Regions from separate parts of the Brucella pseudogrignonensis genome, predicted to be linked through region 2. Evidence: predicted binding sites of a transcription regulator. Region 2 holds the regulator's gene; the other holds the start of a gene.

Region 1 (7,515 bases), on a different contig from region 2:
CAATCGCCCGACCATGGATATTTACGGGCAGGCTTCACTTCCTGAGTCACATAAACATCTGTCTGCTGCATATCTGCGGCAATGACCGAAAGAGGACCAACGAACAATGCGGCGCCTGTAACAAAGGCGAGAGAGACAATACGCGTCACATGAAACTCCGAAAACAGTTCCCCATAAAATTTAAGGATATTTATTACTGTTGAACGGAATATGTAAAATTAAACTTAAATCAAAGGTAGAAACATCAGCACATATTTATCCAAGTGTTGCAAGTAAACACTAATATGCTGGAAATGACAGAAGTCGATCCAGTTCTGACAAAGGTTTTGCACCCGCCAAAATCGCGCGTGATTCTTCTTCGTCGCGCTTCATCTGCGCAATCAGCGGATCAAGGCCATCGAATTTCACTTCACCGCGCAAATAGCCGAAGAACGACACTTCAACGATTTCTCCATAGAGATCGCCGGTGAAATCAAAAACAAAGGTTTCAAGCAGCGGCTTGCCATCGCTTGCCACTGTTGGACGTCGGCCAAAGCTGGCAACGCCGTCATGCAGTACGCCATCTGCTCGGCGGAACCGCACAGCGTAAATACCGTGCTTCAGACTGACATGATCGTCGATCACCATGTTAGCGGTCGGAAAACCAAGGGTGCGGCCAAGCTTCTGACCATGGATGACTTCGCCACTCACACGATAGCGATAACCAAGCAGGCCCGCCGCCTCTGACACTTCGCCAGCGCATAAGAGCGAGCGAACACGCGTCGAGGAAACGAGGTTGCCCCCCTCGTCGCTAAATGCGTCCACAAGAGATACGCTGAAGCCCGAAGACTGCCCAGCTTGCTCCAAAAATTGCGGTGTACCGCGCCGACCTTTACCGAAATGAAAATCGTAGCCAGTCACGACACGGCTGGCATGCAGCCGATCGACGAGGATATTACGCACAAAATCCTCAGCGGACTGGCCCGAGAACTCAGCCGTAAACGGCTGCTCGACCACGGCGTTAAAACCCATGAACCGAAGGATTTCCGCTTTTTCGGCAGCATCAGTTAACCGCTCGACCGGCTCATCAGGCTTAAAGAAACTGCGCGGATGCGGCTCAAAGGTCAGCACCACTGCGGGCAAATTATCGCGATCTGCCAATTCCAGCGCGCGTTCAAGGACAGCCTGATGACCGCGATGAACACCATCGAAGTTGCCAATCGCCACCACGCAATTACGCAGCGTAGGCGGCAATGCATCTGTTCCTGAAAGACGCTGAAAAGCAGATTTTGTCATGATCGAAGCAGATTCTCGAAACAGGTATCAGACAAGAGCATAAAGCGAGGCGATTGGAGAATGTCCATGTTTTTGCAGGAAAGCAGTCATTCTCTCGAGATCAACATTCCCATCCAACGTATAATCGGCAGCATGAACGCCCCCGGAAATATAGAGTACGTCAAGACCGTAATCCGCAGCGCCCTTTACGTCTGTCAGCACACCATCGCCGATGCCCAGTATACGGGACTTATCAACGGGACGACCACGAATTTCCTCGACCGCCTTTGAAGCCGCTTCATAAATCGGACGATGCGGCTTGCCGGCAATCAGTGTGCGACCGCCGAGCTGGCTATATTCACGCGCCAGCGCACCCGCGCACCAGATGAGTCGCGGACCGCGCTCAACCATAATATCGGGATTTGCGCAAATCAGAGGCAGGTTGCGTGAGCGAAGGCGTTGAAGCAATTCCGCGTAATTTTCTGGTGTTTCGGTTTCGTCATCATAAAGTCCGGTACAGACGACACCAGCGGCTTCAAACTCTTCGACCAGTTCGACATCGAGGCCTTCGTAGATCGCCAATTCGCGCTCGCTGCCGATATGGAAAATCTTGCGCGGGCCTTCGACAATCAGATCGCGGGTGACATCGCCAGATGTAACAACACGGTCGTAGGCGTCTTCCGGCACGCCAAGCAGCGTCATCTGTGCGATCACGCTGCCAAACGGACGCGGTGCATTGGTAACCAGAATAACCGTAATGCCCTTGGCGCGCGCGCGCTTGAGTGCTGCGACCGCAGTTGCAAAAGCCACTTCGCCATTGTGCAAAACACCCCAGACATCACAGAAGATCGCATCATATCCATCCGTCAGATCGTCCAGGCGTTCAGGCAGCTTCATTGTTTTCCTCAATATGCTGGGTCCGGCCTCTTGCCGGTTAAGTCGGACAATGCGCAAGCGCACCATGCGGTTTCCTCTACAAGAATGAGCCCGCTCTGTCACCACGCTTGCAACGCTCTGCGTCCAAATGAACGGATTGTGTTCAATCCTGGCCTTCCCCCATCAGGCTTGACCGGGCACAGACATCGTTAACCAAACTGACCGATTCCTGACCATAACCCTGCAAGTAGCCATGGGTTGGTGGATATTTTTCCGCCTGCCTTGCCACACGCCAGTATAGTCCCCACATGCGACGCCATCGGGCTTTCACAGCGCGAAATCTCCATTAAGCAAAAATTATTTTTTGCTTTCGTCAAAAAACGGCAACGATCCTTGACAAAGAATAAGACCAATTCTATCTCTTGGGTACGTTAGCACTCAGATAGATCGAGTGCTAACAAGCGCGGATCGGTTCGATCCGTTAACAGGGTTCAACGTCTATAACACCAAGGGTTATACCATGGCTGATATCAAGTTCCGCCCGCTTCATGACCGCGTCGTCGTTCGTCGCGTTGAATCGGAAGCTAAGACCGCTGGCGGGATCATCATCCCGGACACCGCTAAAGAAAAGCCACAGGAAGGCGAAATCGTCGCTGTTGGCGCTGGCGCTCGTGACGAAGCAGGCAAGCTGATCGCTCTCGAAGTGAAGGCTGGCGACAAGGTTCTGTTCGGCAAATGGTCGGGCACAGAAGTTAAGATCGGCGGCGAAGATCTGCTGATCATGAAAGAATCCGACATTTTGGGCATCGTTGGCTAATTTTTCGGGCTCGCGCCGGTATCGGCGAAGCCAGAGTTTAGTTACCGCCTGAATTTCAATTCACCATAATCTGACCGGGACATTTCCCAGGAGAGTAAAATGGCTGCTAAAGACGTAAAGTTCGGTCGCACAGCGCGCGAAAAGATGCTGCGCGGCGTCGATATCCTCGCTGACGCTGTTAAGGTAACGCTCGGCCCTAAGGGTCGTAACGTTGTTATCGACAAGTCCTTCGGCGCTCCACGCATCACCAAGGACGGCGTATCGGTCGCTAAGGAAATCGAACTCGAAGACAAGTTCGAAAACATGGGCGCACAGATGCTGCGCGAAGTTGCTTCCAAGACTAACGACACTGCCGGTGACGGCACGACCACTGCGACGGTTCTCGGCCAGGCTATCGTTCAGGAAGGCGCAAAAGCTGTTGCTGCCGGCATGAACCCGATGGACCTGAAGCGCGGTATCGACCTCGCAGTCACTGAAGTTGTTGCAAACCTTCTCGGCAAGGCCAAGAAGATCAACACTTCGGAAGAAGTTGCTCAGGTTGGCACCATCTCCGCTAACGGCGAAGCCGAAATCGGCAAGATGATCGCTGAAGCGATGCAGAAAGTCGGCAACGAAGGCGTGATCACGGTTGAAGAAGCCAAGACCGCTGAAACCGAACTCGAAGTCGTTGAAGGCATGCAGTTCGACCGCGGCTACCTGTCGCCATACTTCGTCACCAACCCAGACAAGATGGTTGCTGATCTCGAAGACGCATACATCCTTCTGCACGAAAAGAAGCTTTCGAACCTGCAGGCTCTTCTGCCAGTGCTCGAAGCTGTTGTTCAGACATCGAAGCCACTCGTCATCATCGCTGAAGACGTAGAAGGCGAAGCGCTTGCAACACTCGTTGTCAACAAGCTGCGTGGCGGCCTGAAGATTGCTGCTGTTAAGGCTCCTGGCTTCGGCGATCGCCGCAAGGCAATGCTCGAAGACATCGCGATCCTCACCGGCGGTCAGGTTATCTCCGAAGATCTCGGCATCAAGCTTGAAACCGTTACGCTCGACATGCTCGGCCGTGCGAAGAAAGTTTCGATCACCAAGGAAAACACCACGATCGTTGATGGTGCAGGCCAGAAGGCTGAAATCGACGCACGCGTTTCGCAGATCAAGCAGCAGGTTGAAGAAACCACTTCTGACTACGACCGCGAAAAGCTTCAGGAACGTCTTGCTAAGCTCGCTGGTGGCGTTGCAGTTATCCGCGTTGGCGGTGCAACTGAAATCGAAGTTAAGGAAAAGAAGGACCGCGTTGACGACGCCCTGAACGCAACCCGCGCTGCGGTTGAAGAAGGTATTGTTGCTGGTGGTGGTACTGCTCTGCTCCGCGCTTCGTCGCAGATCGCTGCTAAGGGTGCAAACCCTGACCAGGAAGCTGGCATCAACATCGTTCGTCGCGCTCTGCAGGCTCCTGCTCGCCAGATCACGACCAATGCTGGTGAAGAAGCTTCGGTTATCGTTGGCAAGATCCTTGAAAACGGCTCGGACACCTATGGCTACAACACAGCCAATGGCGAATTCGGCGACCTGATCAAGGCTGGCGTTGTTGACCCGGTTAAGGTTGTTCGCACCGCTCTGCAGAATGCAGCATCGGTTGCTGGTCTCCTGATCACGACTGAAGCCATGATTGCTGAACTGCCTAAGAAGGATGCAGCTCCTGCTGGCATGCCTGGCGGTATGGGCGGCATGGGCGGCATGGATTTCTAAGAAATCCATCCGAGTATTGCGCAGCACAGGCGACTTCGCCTGTGCGGCCGCGACAATACGGCTTGTAAAAGAAAAACCTTCGGTCTGGGCCGGAGGTTTTTTTATGCCTTTTTTAAAACTCGGCACTTCTTCACACAGCAAGTGACGAACAAGATTTAAGGTATAAAATTGGGAGAAAAGCAGTCTTCGATTGCTTTTCTTACATTGTGTAACTCTTTGTGATTTATAGAAAATTTACCTATCGCAGGCTTTACTAAGGAAGCTGCGATTATTTTAGCATTTTCTGATTTACATTCTGCAGTTTTCATGGTCAATCGCTATCGATACGAGATGGACTTCCTGTTTGCCCCCGCACTTTGGAAGTCCTGTCTCAGGCAACAGGAAAGGCAGGCGCGAGCCTGCCTTTCCACTTTTACACTATAAGGCTCATCGACTGCTCATTCCGCAGCTTCAGCCTGATTATAATCGCGGCCCGACGCACGCGCGTCATAACGCACCCGCGCCATCATGACATTCGCTTCATTGGCAATGGCCCATTCACCCAAAGCACGGACAGGCTTCAGCAAATCGCGCCCCAATTCCGTCAGTTCATATTCCACCTTGGGCGGGATCGTCGGGAAAACAGTTCGCGAGACAAACCCGTCCCGCTCCAGATTGCGCAGCGTTGTCGTCAGCATTTTCTGAGAAATACCGTTCACCGTGCGGCGCAGCTCATTAAAGCGCATTGGACCATTGCCAAGATAACTCACAACCAGAACTGTCCACTTATCACCCACGCGCGACAAAATATCGGTCACAGCCCTGCAAGCACTGGTTTCCTTGAAGTCACCGGGTTTCATAAAAGTGCCTCCTTGCGCTATATCCAGTCACCAGTATAGCCTCAGTCTCCATTGGTTACCATCTAAAAGGAAGCACCCATGAGCAAGCTAAAAGTCGCTGTGATTATCGGCAGCACCCGCGAACAGCGTTTCTCCCCTGTATCCGCAGAATGGATTGCGAAAGTTGCCGCTAAACGCCCTGAATTCGAGGTTGAAGTTCTGGATCTTGCCGATTACCCGATGGGCTTTTATGGCGATAGTGCAACGACAACCGCACAGGCGGAGACCGCCGACAAGTGGAAAACCAAGCTTCGCGAGTTTGACGCCTACATCCTCACTGCCGCCGAATATAACCATGCGCCGACGGCGGTTCTGAAAAACGCCATCGATTATGGTGACTGGATTCAGAAGCCAATGGGGTTTGTCGGTCATGGCGGCGTTGGCGGTGCTCGCGCTGTCGAACAGCTGCGGATGATCGCAGTTGAGATGTCATCCATGTCGGTCAAGACCGGCGTTCATATCCTGTTCCCGGACTACCTTGCCGTTGTCAAAAAAGAGAACACGCTGGATGATTTCCCACATCTCGCCGAAGCAGCCAAGAACATGCTCGATCAATTGGCATGGTGGGGCCACGCTTTAAAAGCCGCTCGCCTCGGATAATTAATTGATGACAAGCCGGGCTATCCCGGCTTGTCGCAATGCCGTTTCGCCCTATGATTATCTGAACTTAACTGAGATTGGATAATCATATGCGCAAAGAACTACCGATAGCGACTGCTCCACAAGATGGTCGCAAAATAACCGTGGTCTGGATCGATGACGACGATCAGCGCAATGAGTCGGTTGGCCAGTATCGCTCGCTCGATAAGCTGAAAGCTGGCGGCGGTGACTGGGATGAAACGGACACTGGCTGGTGGATTTTCACCGATAGTAAGACACAGCAAAAAGTCGAGCCGACTGCGTGGATTTCGGAAACCGATGACGGTGATGACGACAGCGATGATAACTAGATTTTGATACGGTATAACACTCAATAAAATTTGACTTTTATAATCATATTTTATCAAATGGTTACGTGTTAGAGCGCATCCCAAAAAGTGTGAAGCGGTTTTTGGAAAAGATGCGCGTTAAAATGAAAATTTAACGCATATTTCGATCTGATTAAATCAGATTGAAATATGCGTCAAAGCGTTACCATAGATGCATTGCGTAGCCCATAATTTCCCAATGCTGTTATTCTCGAATCGACAGATAGGCGCTTCCTACCTGAAACCAGAGCCGGAGACTGAAGATGACTGCCACGCGTACCGAAACAGATACGTTCGGACCGATCGACGTTGCCTCGGATCGTTACTGGGGTGCACAAACTCAGCGCTCTTTGCAAAACTTCAAAATTGGTGGCGAGCGTATGCCCCTCCCCCTCGTCCATGCATTGGGCGTTGTGAAGCGCGCGGCAGCTGAAACCAATATTGCGCTTGGCAAGCTTGATCCGGTTCTGGGACAGGTCATCGCCGTTGCTGCTTCAGAAGTGATTGAAGGCAAGCTTGATGATCATTTCCCGCTGGTTGTCTGGCAAACTGGCTCCGGCACGCAGTCGAACATGAACGCGAACGAAGTTATTTCCAATCGAGCAATTGAGCTTCTGGGCGGCGAGCTAGGTTCGAAAAAGCCAGTCCATCCCAATGACCACGTCAATATGAGCCAGTCTTCGAATGACACTTTCCCGACTGCAATCCATATCGCGACGGCGGTTGAAACTGTTCAACGCCTCTATCCTGCTCTGACACGCCTCACCAAAGCGCTCAAGGATAAGGAAGACGCGTTCGAGCACATCATCAAGATTGGCCGCACCCATACGCAGGATGCAACGCCCGTCACACTCGGTCAGGAATTCTCTGGCTATCGCGCAGCACTTGAATATGCGCGTCATCGCATTGAACAGTCGCTCGCCGACGTTTTCCTGCTGGCGCAGGGCGGCACCGCAGTGGGTACCGGCCTCAATGCACCGAA
Region 2 (7,515 bases):
CGTTCTCGCTTCCAAGATTGCGCATGAACATGGCCGCAAGGTCGCGATGACCCTTTCTGATCCGTTCTGTGTTGATCGCTATCGTGAAGAATTTCTTGATCTGATGCGCAGCCGCACGGTCGATATTGTTTTTGCCAATGAAGACGAAGCCAAGTCGCTGTATCAGACAAAGACGCTTGATGAAGCAATCGAAGCGATCCGCAAGGATTGTGAATTGTCGATTGTCACACGATCTGAAAAAGGCGCGGTCGTTGTAACGCCCGAGCAGACAATTGAAGTGCCTGCTATCGAGATTGAAGAACTGATTGATACCACCGGCGCTGGCGATCTCTATGCCGCAGGATTCCTTTATGGCTATACGAAGGATCGTTCGCTCGAGGATTGCGCACGTCTTGGTTCACTCGCGGCTGGCATGATTATCCAGCAGATGGGGCCGCGTCCGCTGATTGACCTCAAGGCTGTGGCAACACAGGCCAAGCTCATTTAATCAGGGTACAATCCGGTCGCGCTTGAGCTCTTCCTCGGTGCGACCGGGACGACTTTTATAAACGGGCAGGTTCCAGCCGAAATAAAGCGCACCGCCACGCACGACGAAGGCAGTCAGTGCGGATGCAATTCCGGCATAAATGGGATCGATTCCGAACCGCTCCAGCAAGACATAAAGACATGCACCGGCAAGGGCCGCACTCACATAGATTTCACGCCGCATCAGTACGGATGGTTCACCCGCGACCATATCGCGCAAAATACCGCCAAGTGTTGCGGTGAAGATGCCGGTGACAATGGCAACCGATGGTCCGAAACCGAGTGTCAGGCCTTTTGCTGCGCCAACGACCGTATAGGCGGACATGCCGATAGCATCAAACCAGAGCAGCAGCCGGTAGCGCGATTCAACCAGATGCGCTGTAAAATAAACGAAGATTGCGGCTGAAGTTCCTGCCAGCAGATAAAACGGCTCGATCACCCAGAAAACCGGTGCGCCAAGAAGCAGATCACGGATGGTTCCTCCACCGATGCCGGTTATATTTGCAAGGAAGATGAAGCCGATAATGTCAAGCTGACGGCGCGAGGCGGCAAGCGCCCCAGTAGCCGCGAAGACAAAAACGCCTGCAAAATTTGCAAAATCAAAGACCGTCACGCGCTGGCCTCCCGGCTTCTTTGGAGCCAATATTCGAGAAATAAACACAAAAAGAAAGAGCGGCGAGGCGTCTCGCTGCTCTTTCTCCGATGTTTAAAATGAAGTGCCTGTTTATTCGGCGTTTCCTTCAGGTGCCGCATCGGCAGCAACCTTTGGTCCACCCTTGGAAACGCCAACCATCGCAGGCCGCAGCACGCGATCACCAATCGCAAAGCCCGCCTGAACAACCTGAACAACGGTGTTGTTTGGAAGCTCCGGATTCGGAACTTCAAACATCGCCTGATGGAAGTTTGGATCGAACTTCTGGCCTTCAGGATCGAGCTTCGTTACGCCGTGGCGTTCCAATGCCTGCAGCATCGCGCGCTCGGTCATTTCCACGCCTTCGGCGAGTGATTTCAGATTTGCGTCACTTTCCAGTGCATCCGCAGGGATCGCATCCTGTGCGCGGCGCAAATTGTCGGACACCAACAGCATGTCACGGGCAAAATTGGTAACTGCATAGCTGCGTGCGTCCTGCACATCGCGCTGTGTGCGCTTGCGCAGGTTTTCCATTTCAGCAACCAGACGCAACATCTGGTCTTTCAGTTCTGCATTGTCTGCCTCAAGCGCAGCAATGGTGTTGGCAGCGAGGTTCTCCGCGTCAACATTCTCTTCTTCGACCTCAGCGCGCGCTTCCGCTTTGCGGCTTTTCAGAAAATCGTCGGCAGCACGCTTCAGCGCATCACGATCACGAGGATTGTTGATATCGCGCTGCTCAAGATCGGGGGTTTCCGGTGTGTTTTTTTCATCAGCCATTTTGTGTCTTCCGTCTTGAAGTGTGTTTGAGCCGGATATCGAGTTTCGCGGCGCTAAAATCAAGGTCTAATTTGTTAGCCTTGTTAAGTCTTACAACTTAACGCAACAATCGCGATACAATTTGCGCTGTGTAATCGACCATCGGCACGATGCGCGCATAGTTAAGTCGGGTCGGGCCGATCACGCCAAGCGCACCAACAACGCGCTGTTCACTATCGCGATAGGGCGCCACTACCAGAGAAGAGCCTGAGAGAGAGAACAATTTGTTTTCCGAACCGATAAAGATTCGCACGCCCGAACCCGATTCAGCCAGATCAAGCAGCTGAATCATGCCGTCTTTTGTTTCGAGATCATCAAACAGATGACGCAGGCGTTCAATATCTTCCTGAGCATGAATGTTCTCAAGCAGATTGGCGCGGCCACGAACAATCAAACGCGCGGGTTGGTCAGACCCCGCGCCACTCCAGACGGCGATGCCTTGCTCCACCAGTTCTTGTGAAAGCTGATCGAGTTCCTGTCTGGTTTCTTGCGAAAGCTTTTCGAGTTCCGATTTTGCTTCCGAAAGCGTATGCCCGTGAATATGCGCATTGAGAAAGTTCGATGCTTCCACCAACTGCGACGCAGAAATTCCGACTGGCAGATTGATAACGCGGTTTTCCACATCGCCATTCTGCATGACGAGAACTGCCAATGCGCGGGTGGGTTCAAGACGCACAAATTCGATATGCTTGAGCGCACCCTCTGTTTTGGTGGCAAGCACAAGGCCCGCGCCGCGCGACAGGCCAGACAGAACCTGGCTGGCTTCTGTCAAAACGCTTTCGACCGAATTGTTCATCCCCGCCGAGCGCACCTGTGCTTCAATCGATGTGCGTTCATCAGCGCGCAGATCGCCCACTTCCATAAAAGCATCGACGAAGAAACGAAGCCCTATCTGCGTTGGCAGACGCCCGGCAGAAATATGCGGAGCATAAATGAGACCGAGTTGCTCCAGATCGCTCATCACATTGCGGATGGTCGCAGGGGAAAGACTGTGCGGCAACAGGCGCGATAGATTGCGGGAGCCGACCGGATCACCATCATTGAGATAGCTGTCAACAATCAGTCGGAAAATATCGCGTGACCGCTGGTCGAGCGAATTAAGCAGCTGATGTTCCGGTGATTTGATCATGGTCTTAGAGCGAAGCCTCTGAATTGCATGCTATAAATATAAGCGCACAACCCAAGGCGTCAAAGGCTTTGCGCCAATAATGACAGTTCTCTCAACATCTCTCTTGAAGGATCATGCGAAATTCCTTTCCATTCCTGCACGACAAGCCTAAAAAGCCGCAACGAAAAACGAATTGAGGAAATACAATGCGTCCATCCAAGCGCGCTGCTGATGAAATGCGTGCCGTCTCTTTCGAGCGCGGCGTCTCCAAACATGCAGAAGGCTCATGCCTCGTAAAGTTCGGTGACACCCACGTTCTTTGCACCGCAAGCTTAGAGGAAAAGGTTCCGGGCTGGATGCGCAATTCCGGCAAAGGCTGGGTCACAGCGGAGTATGGCATGCTGCCACGCTCGACCGGCGACCGTATGCGCCGCGAAGCAGCAGCCGGCAAGCAGGGTGGCCGCACGCAGGAAATCCAGCGTCTGATCGGCCGCTCGCTGCGCGCTGTCGTCGACCTTCAGGCATTGGGCGAATACCAGATCACGGTTGACTGCGATGTCATTCAGGCTGATGGCGGTACACGGACGGCTGCGATTACCGGTGGTTTTGTCGCCTTGCATGATTGCCTGCGCTGGATGGAAGCACGTCAGATGATCCGCATCGAAAAAGTGCTCAAAGACCATATCGCGGCCATTTCGTGCGGTATCTATGAAGGCCAGCCTGTGCTTGATCTTGACTATGCTGAAGATTCGGCTGCTGAAACCGACAGCAATTTCGTGATGACCGGCAAGGGCGGCATTGTCGAAATTCAGGGCACGGCTGAAGGTGCGCCATTCTCGGAAGAAGAGTTTGCGGCTCTCATGAAGCTTGCCCGCAGCGGCATTCAACAGCTCGTCGAGTTGCAGAAGGCAGCATTTGCCTGATAGTTTGGGGCTTCTCCTGTTTGTGAGAGGCTAGACGATGCAGGCAACCCGCATTCTTGAAACCGCGCTCTATGTTCGTGATGTTGCTGAAGCGATTGCGTTTTATCGCGACATTATCGGGCTTGAGCCGGTGGGCAAGGTGAGCGAACGCAATGCATTCTTCCGCTGTGGTGACGGCATCTTGCTGTTGTTCAAAGCGGAAGAAACGCTAAAACCACCTCTGCCGGGGTCGCTGCCGGTGCCACCACATGGGGCTGCGGGTCCGGGACATATATGTTTTGCTGCCTCACATCATGAAATCGATGATTGGCGCAGCTATCTCGAAAAGCACAACATTGCTATCGAGGCCGGTTTCGAATGGCCGAATGGTGCGCGTTCGATTTATTTTCGCGATCCTTCTGGCAACTCGCTGGAATTCGCCGAGCCGAAACTTTGGAGTTAAAGCATGATCCCGAAAAGTGGGTATCGGTTTTCGGATAAGATCACGCGTAAAAAGGTAGAACTGAAATGAGACACCTTGAAAAAGGCAAACTGATCGTCGCATCGCACAATGCAGGAAAGTTGCGTGAGTTCGATGGACTGATTGCGCCCTTTGGCTTTGAGGTCAGTTTTGTTGCGGCTCTTGGCTTGCCGGAACCGGAAGAAACCGGAACGACTTTCGAGGAAAACGCTTACATCAAAGCATTCGCTGCTGCGAAGGCAACCGGCCTGCCATCTCTGTCTGATGATTCCGGCCTGATGGTTGATGCACTGGACGGCGATCCGGGCGTTTACACGGCTGACTGGGCGGAGACCGAAGACGGCACGCGTGATTTTAATATGGCGATGCAGAAGGTTGAAGATCTTTTGCAGGAAAAGGGTGCAACCACACCGGACCAGCGTAAGGCGCGTTTTGTTTCGGTCATCTGCCTTGCATGGCCGGATGGCGAAGCTCAATATTATCGCGGTGAAGTGGAAGGCACGCTGATCTGGCCTCCGCGCGGCGATATTGGTTTTGGCTATGACCCGGTTTTCAAGCCGGAAGGCTACGAAAAGACCTTTGGTGAAATGACTGCTGATGAAAAGCATGGCTGGAAGCCGGGCGATGCGTCCGCACTTTCGCATCGTGCACGTGCTTTCAAGCTGTTTGCTGAAAAGGCGCTTGGTGTTGTTTCGGATGAGCTCGAATGAACCATCACTTTTCTCCATCCGCTGATATTTTGCCGATTGCACGCGCGGACGGAGAAACCGCGTTTGGTGTTTATGTGCATTGGCCGTTTTGTTTGGCCAAATGCCCCTATTGCGACTTCAACAGCCATGTACGTCATCAACCGGTTGATCAGGATCGCTTTGCGGCCGCCTTTAATCGCGAGATGGACACACTGCGCGCCCGCACAGGTTCGCGTACTGTCACGAGTATCTTTTTGGGCGGCGGCACGCCATCGCTCATGCAGCCTTCGACGGTTGGCAGTCTGCTGGATGGCATTGCCGCGCGCTGGTCGGTTGCTCCTGATATTGAAGTGACGCTGGAAGCCAACCCGACAAGCGTGGAAGCAGATCGTTTTCGCGGCTATCGCGCGGCGGGTGTTAATCGCGTCTCGCTCGGCATTCAGGCGCTGAACGCCCCTGATCTGCGTCGTCTCGGACGCATGCATTCGGTCGATGAGGCCAAGGCCGCAATCCGGCTGGCGCGTGAGATTTTCCCACGGTTATCGTTTGATTTGATCTATGCGCGGCCCAACCAGACGATTGAGGCATGGCGCGAAGAGCTGAAAGAAGCCATTGATCTGGCTGCCGATCATCTATCGCTCTATCAATTGACGATTGAGGAAGGCACGCAGTTCTATAATCTCTGGAAGGCTGGAAAGTTGACTACGCCAGAGCCGGATCATGCTGCGGCTCTTTATGAAGAGACGCAGAAGATCACGGCAGAACACGGCCTGCCTGCCTATGAGATTTCAAATCATGCTGTGCCGGGACGCGAGTCCCAGCACAATCTGGTTTACTGGCGTTATGGGCAATATGTTGGCATCGGTCCCGGTGCGCATGGGCGTTTTGTCGAGAACGGCACGCGCACGGTTACAATGACCGAAAAGCATCCCGAAACATGGCTCGAAAAGGTCGAGACCAACGGTCACGGCATCATTGAAGAAGAATATCTCAATGGCAATCAGGAAGGCGATGAGTTCCTGATGATGGGGCTGCGGCTGCGCGAAGGCATCGATCTTGCGCGTTATCAGCGGCTGACGGGACATGATATTGATCGCAAGCGCCTTGAACGGCTGATTGCATCAGGCATGATTGAAAAGATGGATGGTACTTTCATCCGTGCAACGCCGGATGGTTCGCTGGTGCTTGATGCACTCGTGGCCGATCTGGCTGCTTAGCGCATGTCGCGGAAAAGTGGGAACCGGTTTCCCGATAACGACATGCGAAAAGAAGGAATTTAGATGAGCGAATTTTTGGACGAGCAGAAACGCGAATTTGTTGTCGGTGGCACCGCCCAGCGTGCGCGCCCAATTGAACCCGCGCTCTATATCGTCTCGACACCTATCGGCAATCTTGGCGACATGACGCTGCGCGGGCTGGAAGTGCTGGCAAGTGCCGACATTGTTGCCTGTGAAGATACCCGCGTGACCCGTGTCTTGCTGGATCGCTACGGCATTGCGCGCCGCCCGATCAGCTATCACGAGCATAATGCTGCCGAAGCAGGCGCAAAGCTGATTGCAGCCTTGCAGGCTGGCAAGAGCGTGGCGCTGGTTTCCGATGCTGGAACGCCGCTTGTGTCCGATCCCGGTTTCCGGCTTGTGGGTGAAGCGCGTGAGGCAGGTATTCGCGTAGTGCCGGTTCCGGGCGCTTCCGCACTTCTTGCAGCCCTTGCTGCTTCCGGGCTTCCGACTGATGCTTTCATGTTCTGCGGCTTTCTGCCGGTCAAACACGGCCAGAAAACCTCCAAGCTCGAAAGCCTCAAGAATATCGACGCAACGCTGGTGTTCTATGAATCACCCAATCGTGCCGCCGCGACGCTTGCCGATATGGCTGATGTGTTTGGCGATGCGCGTGAAGCAGCGCTTTGCCGCGAACTGACAAAGGCCTATGAAACTATTGTCACCGCCACTCTGGGCGAGTTGAAAAAGCAATTTGATGGCGAAGATCGTATTCGCGGTGAGGTCGTGCTGCTCGTTGGACCACCAACAGGCGAGGCTGGACCGCAGAGCGAAGAAGACATCGACAAGCTGCTGCTTTCACTCTCGCAGGAATTGTCTCCATCCAAGGCGGCAGGCGAGGCCGCAAAGATGACCGGCGGGCAAAAGTCAGTGCTCTATCAGCGTCTGATGCAGTTGAAGGCGCAAGGTTGATGAGTGATTTCCGCGAGAAAAAGCGACTTGCTTTCTTTCGCGGACACAGCGCTGAACGTCTGGCGGCTTTCGCGCTGATGCTCAAAGGTTATCGTATCGTCGCGCGCCGCTATCGCACACGGCTAGGAGAAATCGATCTCATTGCCCGACGCGGCAATCTCATTCTTATTGTTG

What was found. The regulator HrcA, encoded in region 2, represses chaperone genes, less so after heat shock. The targets are predictions, from matches to a motif close to GTTAGCACTCNCNNNNNGNGAGTGCTAAC.
Region 1: a site for HrcA is predicted at 2,561-2,589, ahead of groES (co-chaperone GroES). Genes of this name have one in related genera too.

Annotation. Positions count from the first base shown of each region.
Region 1 covers NZ_JAVLAT010000002.1:170,474-177,988, forward strand. Annotated here, with positions in the region: gene RI570_RS12160 (MipA/OmpV family protein) at 1-149, opposite strand, end outside; gene RI570_RS12165 (bifunctional riboflavin kinase/FAD synthetase) at 280-1,275, opposite strand; gene RI570_RS12170 (TIGR01459 family HAD-type hydrolase) at 1,303-2,151, opposite strand; gene groES (co-chaperone GroES) at 2,651-2,947, shown strand; gene groL (chaperonin GroEL) at 3,047-4,687, shown strand; gene RI570_RS12185 (helix-turn-helix domain-containing protein) at 5,125-5,526, opposite strand; gene RI570_RS12190 (NAD(P)H-dependent oxidoreductase) at 5,605-6,165, shown strand; gene RI570_RS12195 (hypothetical protein) at 6,255-6,515, shown strand; gene fumC (class II fumarate hydratase) at 6,797-7,515, shown strand, end outside.
Region 2 covers NZ_JAVLAT010000001.1:1,578,550-1,586,064, forward strand. Annotated here, with positions in the region: gene RI570_RS07610 (adenosine kinase) at 1-487, shown strand, start outside; gene RI570_RS07615 (trimeric intracellular cation channel family protein) at 488-1,138, opposite strand; gene grpE (nucleotide exchange factor GrpE) at 1,250-1,933, opposite strand; gene hrcA (heat-inducible transcriptional repressor HrcA) at 2,031-3,101, opposite strand; gene rph (ribonuclease PH) at 3,287-4,003, shown strand; gene RI570_RS07635 (VOC family protein) at 4,041-4,445, shown strand; gene rdgB (RdgB/HAM1 family non-canonical purine NTP pyrophosphatase) at 4,511-5,173, shown strand; gene hemW (radical SAM family heme chaperone HemW) at 5,170-6,369, shown strand; gene rsmI (16S rRNA (cytidine(1402)-2'-O)-methyltransferase) at 6,433-7,341, shown strand; gene RI570_RS07655 (YraN family protein) at 7,341-7,515, shown strand, end outside.